Regions from separate parts of the Neobacillus sp. PVCKKU3 genome, predicted to be linked through region 1. Evidence: predicted binding sites of a transcription regulator. Region 1 holds the regulator's gene; the other holds the start of a gene.
What was found. The regulator Rex, encoded in region 1, represses fermentation and respiration genes when NADH is low (regulators of the CRP and FNR family bind a similar motif). The targets are predictions, from matches to a motif close to TTGTGAAATATTTCACAA.
Positions count from the first base shown of each region.

Region 2: the regulator Rex is predicted to act here: its motif matches at 1,983-2,000, upstream of ACNQGS_RS03480 (cytochrome C).

Region 1 is NZ_JBLVQN010000067.1:439-8,034, forward strand. It holds gene tsaE (tRNA (adenosine(37)-N6)-threonylcarbamoyltransferase complex ATPase subunit type 1 TsaE) at 1-181, shown strand, start outside; gene tsaB (tRNA (adenosine(37)-N6)-threonylcarbamoyltransferase complex dimerization subunit type 1 TsaB) at 178-879, shown strand; gene rimI (ribosomal protein S18-alanine N-acetyltransferase) at 898-1,347, shown strand; gene tsaD (tRNA (adenosine(37)-N6)-threonylcarbamoyltransferase complex transferase subunit TsaD) at 1,344-2,369, shown strand; gene ACNQGS_RS27885 (ABC-F family ATP-binding cassette domain-containing protein) at 2,807-4,726, opposite strand; gene moaC (cyclic pyranopterin monophosphate synthase MoaC) at 4,890-5,378, shown strand; gene ACNQGS_RS27895 (redox-sensing transcriptional repressor Rex) at 5,411-6,064, shown strand; gene ACNQGS_RS27900 (DUF4395 domain-containing protein) at 6,217-6,642, shown strand; gene ACNQGS_RS27905 (acyl-CoA dehydrogenase family protein) at 6,769-7,596, shown strand, end outside.
Region 2 is NZ_JBLVQN010000003.1:111,545-119,140, forward strand. It holds gene ACNQGS_RS03465 (YojF family protein) at 70-417, shown strand; gene bshB2 (bacillithiol biosynthesis deacetylase BshB2) at 454-1,122, shown strand; gene ACNQGS_RS03475 (Crp/Fnr family transcriptional regulator) at 1,177-1,920, opposite strand; gene ACNQGS_RS03480 (cytochrome C) at 2,204-2,653, shown strand; gene nosZ (Sec-dependent nitrous-oxide reductase) at 2,669-4,540, shown strand; gene ACNQGS_RS03490 (hypothetical protein) at 4,689-5,276, shown strand; gene nosD (nitrous oxide reductase family maturation protein NosD) at 5,273-6,622, shown strand; gene ACNQGS_RS03500 (ABC transporter permease) at 6,586-7,383, shown strand; gene ACNQGS_RS03505 (ABC transporter ATP-binding protein) at 7,380-7,596, shown strand, end outside.

The sequences.
Region 1 (7,596 bases):
TGATGAATATTTTGAAGGCGATGGGGTTTCAGTGGTTGAGTGGGCTCATTTAATTGAAGACCAGCTGCCAGGGGAACTGCTGACTATTTATTTATATCGCGAGCGTGAAGACCATAGAAGATTGGTATTGGTACCAAAAGGTGAGCGGTATGAGCAATTATGTAAGGAGATTTTGGCATGACCATTTTAGCAATTGATACGTCTAATTATGCCTTAGGAGTAGCACTTTTAGAAGAGAAAGAAGTACTTGGCGAGTACATAACAAATTTGAAAAAGAACCATTCTGTCCGGATCATGCCTGCCATTCAGACGTTAATGAAGGATTGTGAAAGGGTGCCATCCGACTTAACAAAAATCGTCGTCGCCAAAGGTCCAGGATCTTATACAGGCGTTAGAATCGGCGTTACGATAGCAAAAACGCTAGCATGGACTTTAAACATTCCACTTGTTGGAATATCAAGCCTTGAAATTCTGGCAGCAGGGCCCGGGCGATATTTTGACGGGTTTATTTCCCCGATATTCGATGCCAGACGGGGACAGGTTTATACGGGTCTGTATCAAGTTGAGAATGGAGAGCTAAAAGTAATTGAACCTGATCAATTAACAATGGCGGTTGACTGGGCAGGGAAGTTATCCGAATTGGACAAACCGGTTCTATTTGTCGGCAATGACCTGTCTATTCACCGTGAAAGAATAACAGAGAGTCTTGGTACTCAGGCCGTTTTTTCAAGCATAACAGAGAACAATCCCCGTCCGTCTGAGCTTGCCATGCTGGGAAAAGACAAACAAGGGGAAGACGTACACACCTTTGTCCCTAATTACATTCGGTTAGCAGAAGCGGAAGCAAAGTGGTTAGAGGCGCAAGGGAAAACTTTATAAAGATAAGGATAGAGAAAGATGGAAGATTCTTATGTTTTTCGCTACATGAGGGAAGAGGATATCGATCAAGTATTAGAGGTTGAGCATGCATCATTTACAACCCCTTGGAGCAGGGAAGCATTTTATAATGAGATGCACAATAATAACTTTGCTGTTTATATCGTCCTCGAACATGAAAATAAAATTATTGGCTATTGTGGAGTTTGGCTTGTTATTGATGAAGGTCATGTGACGAATGTCGCGATTCTTCCTGAATACCGCGGCAAAAAGCTTGGGGAGATGATGATGCGAAAGCTGATATCCGTCTGCCATGAGAGGGGTGCAAGAAGCATGACCTTAGAGGTAAGGGTAACGAATCATGTCGCTCAGTCTCTTTATCGCAAACTAGGGTTTCAAAATGGCGGAATCCGGAAAAATTATTACTCAGATAATTTGGAGGATGCGCTGGTAATGTGGGTGAATTTATGAAAAAAGATCAGTTGATATTAGGAATTGAAACAAGCTGTGATGAAACGGCGGTGGCGATTATCAAAAATGGCCGAGAGATAACGGCCAATGTGGTTGCCTCGCAGATTGAAAGTCATAAACGGTTTGGCGGGGTCGTACCGGAAATTGCCTCACGCCATCATGTTGAACAGATCACGGTCGTGATAGAAGAGGCATTAAAGCAGGCGAATCTATCCTTTGCTGAAATTGATGCTGTTGCGGTAACGGAAGGGCCAGGTCTGGTGGGTGCCTTATTAATTGGCATCAATGCCGCCAAAGCACTCGCCTTTGCTCATAATAAACCGCTTGTGCCAGTCCATCATATTGCCGGTCATATTTATGCAAACAGGCTGGTGACAGAGCTGAAATTCCCTTTGTTGGCTTTAGTGGTTTCAGGGGGCCATACGGAGCTTGTCTACATGAAAGAGCATGGACAATTTGAGGTAATTGGCGAAACAAGGGATGACGCAGCGGGTGAAGCCTATGATAAGGTCGCAAGAACGTTGAGTCTGCCATATCCAGGCGGTCCGCATATTGACCGTTTGGCCCATGAAGGCAGTCCGACTATTGATTTGCCCCGTGCCTGGCTGGAGGAAGGCTCCTATGATTTTAGCTTTAGCGGCTTAAAATCAGCGGTCATTAATACGGTCCATAATGCCGAGCAGCGTGGTGAGACGATTGCTCCGGAGAATCTGGCCGCGAGCTTTCAGGAAAGTGTCATTGACGTATTGGTGACGAAGACCGTAAGAGCCGTTGCAGAATATGGCGTCAACCAAATATTATTGGCCGGAGGAGTAGCAGCCAATAAGGGGCTTCGAGCAGCCCTGGAAAAGGCATTTTCAGATAAGGCGGATGTTGAATTAGTCATTCCTCCATTATCCTTATGCACAGACAACGCAGCCATGATAGCCGCTGCCGGAAGTGTTATGTTTGAAAAGGGAATTCGAGCAGACTTATCACTAAACGCAATACCTGGATTGGATATGGAAACATATAACACCTGACCTTTCCTAACAAGGAAGGGTCTTTTTAATTAAAAAATCTAATTAAACGTTTGATTGATTTGGTTGATAAACTAATCAAACGTTTAATTGGTATTGACAATAAACTAATCAAACGATTGATTGAAAACGGCAAATGCTTAAAATATAGGCATTTTAAGAGTTAAACAAACATTTGATTAAATTTTGGCTAATATAAAAATATCAATTTTGTGGATAAGATTTTTTTGAAAAAGTTGAAAATTCAAATGACTTGTGGATAACTCAGTGGGTAATGTTGATAATGTGGATAAGTTGACACTTTTTTGTGGATAATGTGGGTAAGTTAATTGAATAACTGAAATAATGGCATTTACAATGTGAATAATTCTGTGGAAAGTTGGGCCTTTTGGATTATAAGCACAACAAAAAACCGGACTCCAACAGTCCGGTTATCCACATTATTCTGCCAGCTCGGCCCATTCTTCCATTAATTCGTCAAGCTCGGCCTTAGCCTTTTCATTTTTTAAATTAATCTCTAAAACCTTTTCATGGTCCTGAAAAACTTCTGGCTCGCATAATTGCTGTTCATAATTCTGAATCTCTTCTTCAAGCTCCGAAATGCGTTCCTCGATTTCTTCCAATTTGCGTTTTCGCTGGCGTTCCAGTTTTTTCGTTTCTTTATCCTGTTGATAACTGTTTTTTTCAGCAGGCTCTAAAGCAGAAACCTTCTTCTGGGAGGCAGCCAATGCAAGTGCCGTAAGTTCCTCCTGCTCCAGCTTTTTATCCACATAATAATCGTAGTCGCCGAGGTATTCAGTGCTGCCCTCGGGGCTTAATTCTAGTACCTTGGTTGCGATTCTGTTAATAAAATAACGGTCGTGTGAGACAAACAAAATAGTACCTGGATAATCAATTAGGGCATTCTCAAGTACTTCCTTGCTGTCCAAATCCAAATGGTTGGTAGGTTCGTCCAATATTAATAAATTTGCTTTCTCGAGCATTAGCTTGGCAAGGGCTAGGCGGGCTTTTTCGCCGCCGCTTAATGACAAAACATTTTTAAGCACATCGTCACCGGAAAATAAGAAATTCCCAAGCACCGTACGGATTTCCTTTTCCGGTTTCAGTGGATATTCATCCCATAGTTCGTTTAAGACCCGTTTATTGGAGGTTAGGTTGGCTTGTTCCTGATCGTAATACCCGATGGACAAATTGGTTCCGTATTGAATAGTTCCAGCCAAAGCGGGAAGCTTTTTAATAATTGTTTTTAAAAGGGTCGACTTCCCGATTCCATTAGGGCCGACAAGGGCAATGCTGTCGCCTTTATACACACGAAAGGAAATATCCTCGGAAACCTTCTCTCCATCATAGCCGACAGCAAGCGAATCAACAGTCAGTACATCATTGCCGCTTTGCCGCTCAATTTCAAATGAGAAGGAAGCAGATTTTTCATCCCCTGATGGGCGATCCATGATTTCCATTTTTTCAAGCTTCTTCCGCCGGCTTTGCGCTCTCTTAGTAGTAGTGGCCCGTGCGATGTTGCGCTGGATGAAATCCTTTAACGCGGCAATTTCCTCCTGCTGCTTTTCATAAAGCTTCATGTCGCGTTCATAATTGGCAGCTTTCTGCTCAAGATAAGTGCTATAATTACCGGTGAATCGCTGAATCAGGCGGCGTGATAGTTCATACACCTCTGTAACCACTTTATCCAAAAAATAGCGGTCATGCGAAACAATTAAAATCGCGCCATCATAGCCCTGCAGATATTGCTCCAGCCAGGAAAGGGTTTCGATATCCAAATGGTTGGTTGGCTCGTCCAAAATTAAAATATCAGGTCTTGTCAGTAATAGTTTGCCTAGCGCAAGACGCGTTTTTTGTCCGCCGCTTAGACTTGAAATCATTAACGTAGTATCAGAAAAATTTAACCCATGCAATACAGAACGGATATCAGCTTCATATTGATAGCCGCCTTGCTCTTTAAACTTTATTTGCAATTCATCATATTCCTTTAATACCCGTTCGTATTTTCCTGGGTCCCCGAAAACAGCAGGATCGGCCATTTGCTTCTCCAGCTTCCGGAGCGATTTTTCCATCGCCTGCAGGTTCTCAAAAACCGTCAGCATTTCCTCCCAAATGGACAAATTGGACTCCAAACCCGTATTTTGCGCCAAATAACCAACGGTAACATCCTTTGGTTTGATGATTTCGCCGCCGTCATAGCCCATTTCGCCGGCGATGATTTTCAATAACGTTGATTTCCCCGCTCCATTGCGTCCGACAAGGGCAACACGGTCACGGGTTTGTAATTCCAGTTTTATATTCGATAAAATAAGTTCAGCACCATAATATTTTTGTAGTTGGTTAACCTGTAATAAAATCATTTTTTTCACCTCTATTACCTTACGACTAGTTTACCGTATAACCCGAATGTCGGCAATGAAGTGAAATTTTTAATGGAATTATAAAAAAATATACTGTTAGTTCAAAGTTTCACACACATGGACAAAAAAATATTGTATTATTTTTTGTAGGAGGATTTTTTTTATGGCTGAATTTACTCATTTTAATGAAGAAGGCCGGGCCAAGATGGTCGATGTCAGCGAGAAGCCGGAAACGGCACGCACAGCAACAGCCCAGTCTAGCATAACAGTAAGCACTGAAATTTATGAAAAAATCACAAACCACGAAATGAAAAAGGGCGATGTCTTAGCAGTTGCCCAGGTTGCTGCAGTGATGGCAGCGAAAAAGACATGGGATATCATTCCAATGTGCCACCCGATTCCATTAACAGGTATCAATATTAGTTTTTCATGGGAGCAGGCCGGGCAGGGACAATATACACTGCATATTGCTGCATCAGTGAAAACAAAAGGCAGTACGGGGGTTGAGATGGAAGCGCTAACAGCTGCCTCTGTTTGTGCCCTGACCGTCTATGATATGTGTAAGGCAGTTGATAAAGGGATGGTAATTGGACCAACCTTTCTGGTGGAAAAAACCGGCGGCAAAAACGGTGATTTTAGAAGAGAAATCTAATATATCCATTAAAATTGAAGGGTGGGAGAAATATGTCCAATGAAACGATGAAAATACCACAGGCAACAGCAAAGCGGCTGCCCTTATATTATCGATTTTTACAAAACCTTCATTCCTCTGGCAAGCAGAGGGTGTCATCTGCAGAATTGAGTGAAGCAGTAAAGGTGGACTCGGCCACTATTCGCAGGGATTTCTCTTATTTCGGGGCCCTTGGGAAAAAGGGGTACGGCTATAACGTAAACTATTTGTTATCGTTTTTCCGGAAAACTCTTGATCAAGATGAATTAACAAAGGTAGCGTTAATCGGGGTGGGTAATCTCGGCACAGCCTTTTTACACTACAATTTTTTAAAAAATAATAATACAAAAATCGCTTGCGCCTTCGATGTGGACCCCGGAAAAATTGGCGGTTCGATAGGCAATGTTCCCGTTTATTCGATGGACGATATAGAACAGTATTTGATCGAGGAAAATATTTCGGTGGCGATTTTGACGGTGCCGGCTCCGGTTGCTCAGCAAATCACAGACAAGCTTGTGAATACGAATGTAAAAGGGGTTTTAAACTTTACTCCAGCAAGACTGAATGTACCTTCATCGATCCGCGTGCATCATATTGACCTGGCGGTGGAGCTGCAATCACTTGTTTACTTTTTAAAGCATTATCCAAACGACGAAGTAGAAGAATAAATAATCAATGGGCTTCTCGCCAAAATGGTGAGAGGCCCATTTTTTCGTTTTGAAACATTTTCCTAACCAGATCACTATACAAAGGGAGTGGAAGCGGGTAAAATGAATACACAAGTAATTATTGTAATCCAATAGGAAAGGTTGGAATTAAAATGACAGAAACAGTTCGTTCAATCCCACGGCCGCTAGTGAAAACAAACCAGTGGACGATTGTTTTAAGTGTTGTGTTAACATGGTTATCCGGTCAGGAATGGTTTTTGTTAGTGCCGTTTGTTGCCGGTATGTCTGGTCTTTTATTCGGATTTAATCCGATTATGCAAATAGCAAAACTATTTTTAAGAAAGGAACCAGAGGCTTATATCCCCGAGGATTGGGAGCAGCAGCAATTTAATCAAAAACTTGCCGTATCGTGTTTGGGAATTGGATTTGTAGGATTCCTGCTGGGTTGGAATGGTGTTGGCTATGTGTTCACGATTCTTGTCGCAGTGGCTGCCTTTGTGGCAATTCTAGGTTTTTGCATCGGATGCTTTATTCATTTTCAGTGGAACCAATACCGTCATAGAAGGGTGCACCAATAAAGAAGAGGTCTGAATTATTCAGCCTCTTTTTTTGTTTTTCTACTTATATTTGACGTTTCCATATCCTTACATTTAAGATTAAATTGAAAATTATGAATTATTATTCATGAGGAGAGTGGCGTTTTTATGAAGCATGTTTCCCAAGAGACAGAAGCAAGAGGAAAAAATTCTTACAGCTTTGATGAATTTCTCGAAAAACGTGACAACCTTGATTGGTACCGTGATGAACCGTTTTTACAAAAAGCGGTAAAGAAATTTACGGGTTCTCAGCACAGCCAAATCCACGAAAAACTATTATCCTTTTCAGCAACAGTATCTGCAAAATGGAACCGGTTAGCCGAAAGAATTGCCAGACCGGAAGTCCGCCCCTATATGCTTCACTTTGATGCTTTTAATCATCGGATTGACCGGATTGTTCGTCCTCAAGAAGTTCATCAATTAGAGAATGAAATTTTCGGAGAAGGTCTTTTTTCCAGTAACATGACACCTTGGGAAAGCTTTGTGAAAAGAATGCTGATCCATCAGCTGGGTGAGGCGGGAGTGACCTGTCCGCTGACATGTACACATGGTTTAGTGGCTTTGCTTGACCAATTTCCGGATGAAGAATATCCAGAACTTCAAGTTATATTACATCATACAAAAGAAGGGCTAAACGGCGAATTCGCCATTGGCGCTCAATTTATGACAGAAATCCAGGGTGGTTCTGATTTGCCGGCTAATGTTTTGGAGGCGGTTCCGGAAGGCAAGTATTATCGTTTGTATGGGAATAAGTTTTTCTGTTCTGCGGCGCATGCCGATTATTCTGTGGTGACGGCAAAAATATCGGGAACTGACAAAGTTTCAACATTTATCGTACCTTCCTGGCTTCCGGGGGATAAGGAGAAGGAGAAACGCAACGGGTACGAGATAAATCGGATCAAATGGAAGCTGGGAACAGCCGAGCTGCCAACAGGG
Region 2 (7,596 bases), on a different contig from region 1:
TCTTAAAGAAAAATATCTCGTAGACTAAATCCTATTTTTTATAAGAATCACGGGAAGGGAGGAATCAACTTGGAACTAGTGAACACCAATCAAGTACAGGAAGCCATTAATAGCTTCGTAAATAAAGAAGTATATATTCACCTTGAAACCACAAACGGTGCCTACGCATCACATCGCGATCAATCATTCTTTTCGGCAGGGGCTTATATTCGCAACGCCAAAGTCCAATATGAAATAGGGAAAATTACCGGAAAAGGTCCTTACCGGGTGGGCTTAAAAATAAACCTTGGCTGGATTTACGCTGAGGGCATCACACATTTTGAAATCGATGAACTGGGACGGCTTCTGCTTGCCGGCCATGACAATGAAGGGAAACTAGCAGTCGCATTGGAAATCAGCCCGACTCCCTTTGAATAGTGGTTTCATGCGTCAGTCCTGAAAGGAGAATGTAAAATGGAAAAAGAACGCCATGTCTTAGTTGTCTTTCCACATCCGGATGATGAGGCATTTGGAGTATCCGGGACAATAGCCACCCATATCAAAAATGGCACCCCTGTTACTTACGCCTGCTTAACCCTTGGGGAAATGGGCCGCAATATGGGGAATCCGCCATTTACCAATCGGGAAAATCTCCCGAAAATCAGAAAAGCGGAACTAAAGGAAGCTGCCCGTGCTTTAGGCATCCAAGATTTACGCATGCTCGGCTACCGCGATAAAACTGTGGAATTTGAGGATGAAGAAAAGCTGGCCGACGTTATGTCCGCCTTGATTGATGAACTGAATCCTTCTTTGGTTATCACCTTTTATCCCGGCTATGCTGTGCATCCCGACCATGACGCCACCGGCGCGGCCGTCGTCCGCGCTGTCGAAAGGCTTCCTGAAGCCGCACGGCCAACCTTACACTGCGTTGCCTTCTCGAACGATTGTATTGAAAAACTAGGTGAAGCTGACATCATCAATAATATCAGCCCTGTCGCTGAAATAAAGCTTGCCGCCATCAAGGCACACCGCTCGCAAACGGAGCAAATGTTTGCCGACGTGTCCGAAAAACTAAAAAACCAAGACCCACAAATTATGGTCTGGATCAACAACGAGCGCTTTTGGACGTACAAATTTGATTAAATATATAAAGGGACCCGTCCTTCCGCTTTAATGCGTGGGCAGGTCCCTTTCTTATTAATATTCTTTATGGAGCAAGGTACAAAATTTACACCAGTCAAGGATAATGATTTTCCGCGATTTCAAATCAATCATTTCCTCTTTTTTAAGTTTGGAGAAGACACGGCTGATGCTTTCACGCGAGGTGCCGACGACGGTGGCGAATTCCTGTACGGTTAACGGTATTTCAACTTCCCAGCGTTTGAAGTCTGGGTTAAACTTCCGTCCGAGCCGCTCCAGCATCTTTACCGTTTTTGCATAAACATCGAGCAGGACCACATCCCTTAACTGTGAGGTCATTTCTCTTAAAGCATCGCTCATATAGCGGATCATTTGCATAGAAAGCTCCGGATATTGGTAAAGATCCTGCTCGAGCTCTTGCTTATCCAAAAAGAACAGCCGGCCATCCTCAAGCATCGTTGCTGTTGCCGGGTAACATTCTTCCTTCCGTGTGAATAAACATGCTTCGGCGAAAATATCCCCTTGCTGCTTCACACAAACGATAATTTCATTCCCGTTCTCATCCTGTTTGGCGAGCTTAACCGACCCGGAATGAATGAAGAAGACCCCTTTTGCCTTCTCATCCTCTTTGATAATCTGCATCCCTTTTTTCACTTCAAGCGTTTGAATCCGCCTTTCAATGATATTTAGTGATTTCGGGGATAAGTCTTTAAAAATCTCAATTTTTCGAAGTAATTCCTCTTTGTCGACTTCCTGAATCACTGATAAATTCGGCTCCAGTAATTTTTTGATGCGCTCCAACCTTCCCACCACCTTTACCTTGCTTATTTTCCTCTAATTGTAAGCTATTTCTCACGTTATAGAAGTGAAAAGGGTCACAATACTGTAAATCGCCAATACATCATGGAAAAATTGTTTTTCACAGAACGTTCATTTTTTAAAAAACGCTTTAGATATAGGCTTTTGGGGCTCTTTCACAGAACGTTCAAAAACCCTTTATTTCGTGTGATGAACGTCACATTTTCACAAAATTTAATGGATTAGGATGAAGCTGTTCATTTGACAAAAAGGAGGGGGAACAAATTTGAAAAAAGCTCTTATAAGTTTTGCCATTAGCCTTGTGCTCGGCTTCGGGCTTGGATACCTAGTTTTTGATGTCATCACGGGAAACTCCAGTGACTCAGGAAAGGCACCGCAAACCGCTCAGGCTGTTTCGAAGGAAAAAGCAGCGGATGACTCCAGCAAACCAAAGGAAACAGCCACTACTTCAAGCGCTAATGACGATAACATCCTTAACAAGAAGGGATGCCTTGGCTGTCACAGCGTGGAAGCTCTCAACATCAAAGGCGGTGCGGTCGGACCGGATCTTTCACAAGCCTTTGTTAACGTTGAAGGCAAGCACGGCAAACCAATTGAGGAATTCCTGAAACAACCTACATCTGCCGTTATGTCAGGCGTTATCGGCAAAAATCCGTTAACAGATGAAGAACGTCAGCAAGTACTAGACCTGCTCAAGCAGGCATCTGAAAAATAGGGTGGTGTTAAACGTATGAAAAAATGGGTTCCAATCGCATCCGGCCTGCTTGCCGGGTTTGCTGCAGCAACGCTGACGTTTGCGGATTTTTCGTCGAACAACACAAAGACTGAGGCCGCAAACGCCAGCAACAAGAGCAATGCCGAAAAGGTTTATGTGCCATTTGGCAAAAAAGATGATTACTATTTATTCGCATCCGGCGGCCATTCCGGGCAAATGTTTATTTACGGTGTGCCTTCGATGCGCAAAATCAGAACGATTCCGGTCTTTTCTCCAGATTCCGCTACTGGCTATGGTTTTGATGAGCATTCCAAGAAAATGATGGGTGATTATACTTGGGGTGACCTTCACCACCCTGCTTTCTCGGAAACAAACGGGGACTATGACGGCAAATGGATGTTTGCCACCGATGTCGGCAACAGCCGCGCCGCTGTCGTTGACTTAAAAACATTTACAACAAAAGACATTCTCAATGTTCCAAATACTGCCGGCCCGCACTGTGCCGCGTTTGTAACGGAAAATACCGAGTACATGTTCCTGCCGACGCGTTTCGCCGTGCCGCTTGGACAAAAATATGAATCTCTTGATGATTACAGCCAGAAATACCGCGGTGTGATGTCAGCCGTAACCTTTGACGAAAAGAATGTAAAGCTGAACATCGCTTATCAGGTGGCCCTTCCACCATGGTCCTATGACCTTTCCGATGCGGGGAAAAAGAGCTCAAAAGACTGGGCTGTTATGACAACCTACAACACGGAAGAATCCACAACAACGATGGAAGTAAATGCATCACAGGCTGACCGCGACTACATCGTTCTGTTCAACTGGAAAGAGCTTGAGAAGATGGTCAAGGAAGGCAAATACGAGGATGTCGGCGGCCAGAAAATGATTTTCCCTGAAAAAGAAAAAGGCGGCATTTATTTAGTGCCGGTTGCCAAATCGCCGCACGGTGTTGACGTAACACCGGATGGAAAATATTTCATCGCTTCCGGCAAACTTGCCCCTGCGATGACCGTATTCTCATTTGAAAAAGCCTTTAAGGCAATTGAAAAGAAAGAGTTTGCCGGCGACCGCAACGGTATTCCAATCTTAAAATATGAATCTGTGATGGAACGCGAAGTAAACCCAGAAAACGCACTCGGACCACTTCATACGCAGTTTGATGACAAAGGCATGGCATATACAACGATGTTCATCTCTTCTGAAATCGTCAAGTGGGATCCGAAAACCGGTAAAACTTTAGACCGCGTGCCTGTTCAGTATTCTCCAGGCCACTCTGTTGCAGCTGAAGGCGACACTGTTGCACCTGATGGCAAATGGCTGATTGCCTTGAACAAGATTGCTAAAGACACCTATTTATCTGTCGGACCGTCCCACCCAGAATCAATGCAGTTAATCGATATCAGCGGCAAAATGAAAGTCGTTCAATCAGCACCGGTTGACCCTGAGCCGCACTATGCACAGATGATCAAAGCTGACAAAATCAAAACGATTAATGTTTATCCGAAGGATCCAAACAATAAGGATGCCGTCTATAAACAAAGTGACACCAAAATTGTCCGCAACGGCAATGAAGTCCATGTGTATGGAATTGCGATGCGCTCTAGATTCGTCTTTGACAGTAAGTCAAAACGACCTGACGTGATTGAGGTGAACCAAGGTGACCATGTCTTCATCCATTTGACGAATATCGACTTCGATGAAGATATTACCCACGGTTTTGCGATCAACAGCTATGACTTAAACATGGAAGTTCAGCCTGGCCAGACCAATACGATGGAGTTTACCGCCGATAAAGCGGGTACCTTCCCGCTTTATTGCACAAACTTCTGCTCGGCTCTGCACCAAGAAATGAACGGCTACTTCCTGGTTAAACCAAAAAATTAACGGATTACCGCGAAGCACAGGCCTTCACTTAAAAAGCCAGATACTTTCGACTTTTGGGCGAGGCTGTCTCAGGAAAAGTGTCCGGTCCCTCTTTACTGGGGCCGGCACTAAGGGAGGCGGCCTCCCCGCCTTATTAAGCATAAAAGGAATGGTTAACTTGAATGGTCGTAACAAAGGCAGTAAATTATCGATTACCTCGGCATTGCTCATTGGACTTTCAGCCGTATTAATGGTTGTATCAATATTTTTTCCATGGTGGAAGATGCTGTTTTATGCCCCGCAATATCCCGAGGGATTGAATATCATTGTCTACCCTAATAAGTTGAAAGGCGAAATCGATATTATTAACGGGCTTAACCACTATATTGGCATGTCTAATTTCAGCGCAGAGAATTTCCCAGAATTGGGTTACCTGATTTACGTTATTAGCGGATTAGCACTGCTCACTCTGATTACAGCCGTCCTCCGCAATAAAAAAATTCTTTACGGATTGATTAGCATTTTTGTCATCGGCGGCCTTGCCGGCGTATTGGACCTCCATTCTGCCTTAAAAAAATATGGAACCAATTTAGACCCTAAAGCGCCGATCCATATGGACCCATTTGTTCCACCGATAATCGGTGAAAACACAGTGGCAAACTTTACTACCCATAGCATCTTAGGTACAGGCGTTTACTTCGTGATTGCCGCCTTTATTTTGTTACTAATTCCGGTATGGAAGGATCGAAAAAGATGAAAAAAGTAGCGCTCCTGTTTCTTGTTTTTTCTCTAGTGTTGTTTTTTGAACCTGAGGGAAAGATGGCAGCCGATAATCTGCAGGCAAAAATCGACTCCATGAAAGAGGGGGCGGTATTGAAGCTTGACAATCAAACCTATACGGGCAATATCGTCATCAAGAAACCGATAACGATCATTGGTTCCAAAAACACCGTGATTAAAGGAGACGGAACAGGCAACGTAATTTCCGTAAAAGCTGCTCATGTCAGTTTAAAAAACCTTGCCGTGTCTGGCAGCAGCATGGACCGCAACTCTTCCGAGGAATATGCGGCCATTAAGGTTTATACCAATAACAACGTGATTGAGCATATTACCATCCGCCATTCCTTTCACGGTATTTATTTAAGCAAAGCCCACCACAACATTGTTCGCTATAACAATATTAAGGGACTTGGGAAAGGTGAAATTGCTGCCCAGGGAAACGGGCTCCATGTTTGGTACGCCGAAAACAATTTGCTTTCCCATAATACAATTGATGGCACCCGGGACGGCATGTTCTTTGATTATTCCAGCCATAATAAAAGCTTCGACAACAACATCAGCAATACCCGGTACGGCTTGCATTACATGTACTCGGATGAGAATACGTTTAAACGAAATACCTTTACGATGAATGAGGGCGGCGCCGCGATTATGAATTCCAATGGCCTTACCCTTACAGACAATCAATTTATCGTCAACTATGGAAACAAATCATTTGGTTTATTGCTGATGCAGGCCAATGATAACCAGATCGAACACAATACATTCTACATGAACCAACGTGGCTTGTACATTGACCAAGCAACGCGAAATCTGATTAAAGATAATAAAATCATCCGCAACCAAATCGGAATTGAGCTGTGGACCAGTTCCAATGACCAGATTTTTACCTTAAACCAAATCTCTGAAAATACGATCCCTGCTGTCACGATTGGCGGTAAAGGTGAACACAATGTCTGGACCCAAAAGGGCAAAGGCAACGAATGGGGCTCCGCCTTCCCGCTTACCGATTTAAACCAGGACAGCATCGGGGATTTTCCGATAACCTACCGTTCAGCCCTCCATCAGTTGATTGAGGATCAAGAATTAACGAATTTCTTTTTAAAAAGCCCGGCGATTTCCATCTATGAAAAAATCAACGCAAGCCTTAATGAAGATGAAGTTATGTTTAAGGACCCGCACCCGCTCGTGTCTAAAAAAGACGGACATTCCACTTTCGCCATTTTCTTTGGTTTGGGGATTGCGCTTGCCGCCGTGCTGGTCTTGATAAAGGGGAGACAGCGATTATGCATTACATTTGGAAAGAATGGAAGGAAAATATAAGGGGTAAAGGCCTATGGCTAAGCTTAAGTATCATAGTGCTGATTTCAATCAGTATTTTGTTCCGTTCCGCTGACCTTTCGTTCGATAAAGGCTTTTATATTCTGCTAATCAATTTGTTTGATACAATTATTTATTTCATTCCGATATTATGTTTATTTATCGGCGCGTTTTCGATTTTTCAAGAAAAAGAACAAAAGACCTTAATCATGCTGTTGACGAAGCAGGACAGCTTTGGCAGCTTTTTGCTGAGAAAAAACATGGGGCTTTATATGGTGGTCCTGGTGCCTCTTTTTGCCTGGTTTCTACTATATGCACTTTTGTTAAAGTTCCAATTCCAGCTTGATTTTGGCAGCTATTTTATTTTTCTTTTTAGTATTTTAGTGATGGTGCTGATCTTCTTGCAAATGGGGACGGCAATCGGTAGTTTTGCCCGCTCGCGGATGCAGATTATCGGCTTCACAATTTTTGTCTGGTTTTATTTTTTCTTCCTGCATGACTTTATCCTGCTGTCGTTTTTGCCGGATGTCACCTATGAAAATGTGAAATTCTTTTCACTAGTCTATTTTTTGAATCCGCTTCAGGCGATCCGGATGTTTCTGGAAACAGGCATGGGTGTATACTCCTTCGGCCACATGTCGAGGCTGTTGGAAGCGTTCATGTGGACAAAGCCGGTATTCTTTTTATTTGGGAATCTGCTGATTTGGCTCATCGTCTCGTTTTCGAGTGCACTATTGTTTAACCGCAAGGAGGGCTACGAATGATTAAAGTCGCTAATTTAAATCAATCATTTGGGAAGAAACTAGTGTTGGACTCTGTCAATCTCGAAATCAGCCAATATGAAATCTGTGCTCTTGTCGGCCGCAATGGCGCCGGAAAATCGACGCTGATTAATAGCTTGCTCGGGCTTTTGCCAGTCAAGCAAGGCGAGATTACCATTAACGATCATATTGTCTCCAAGAAAAACAACCAATGGA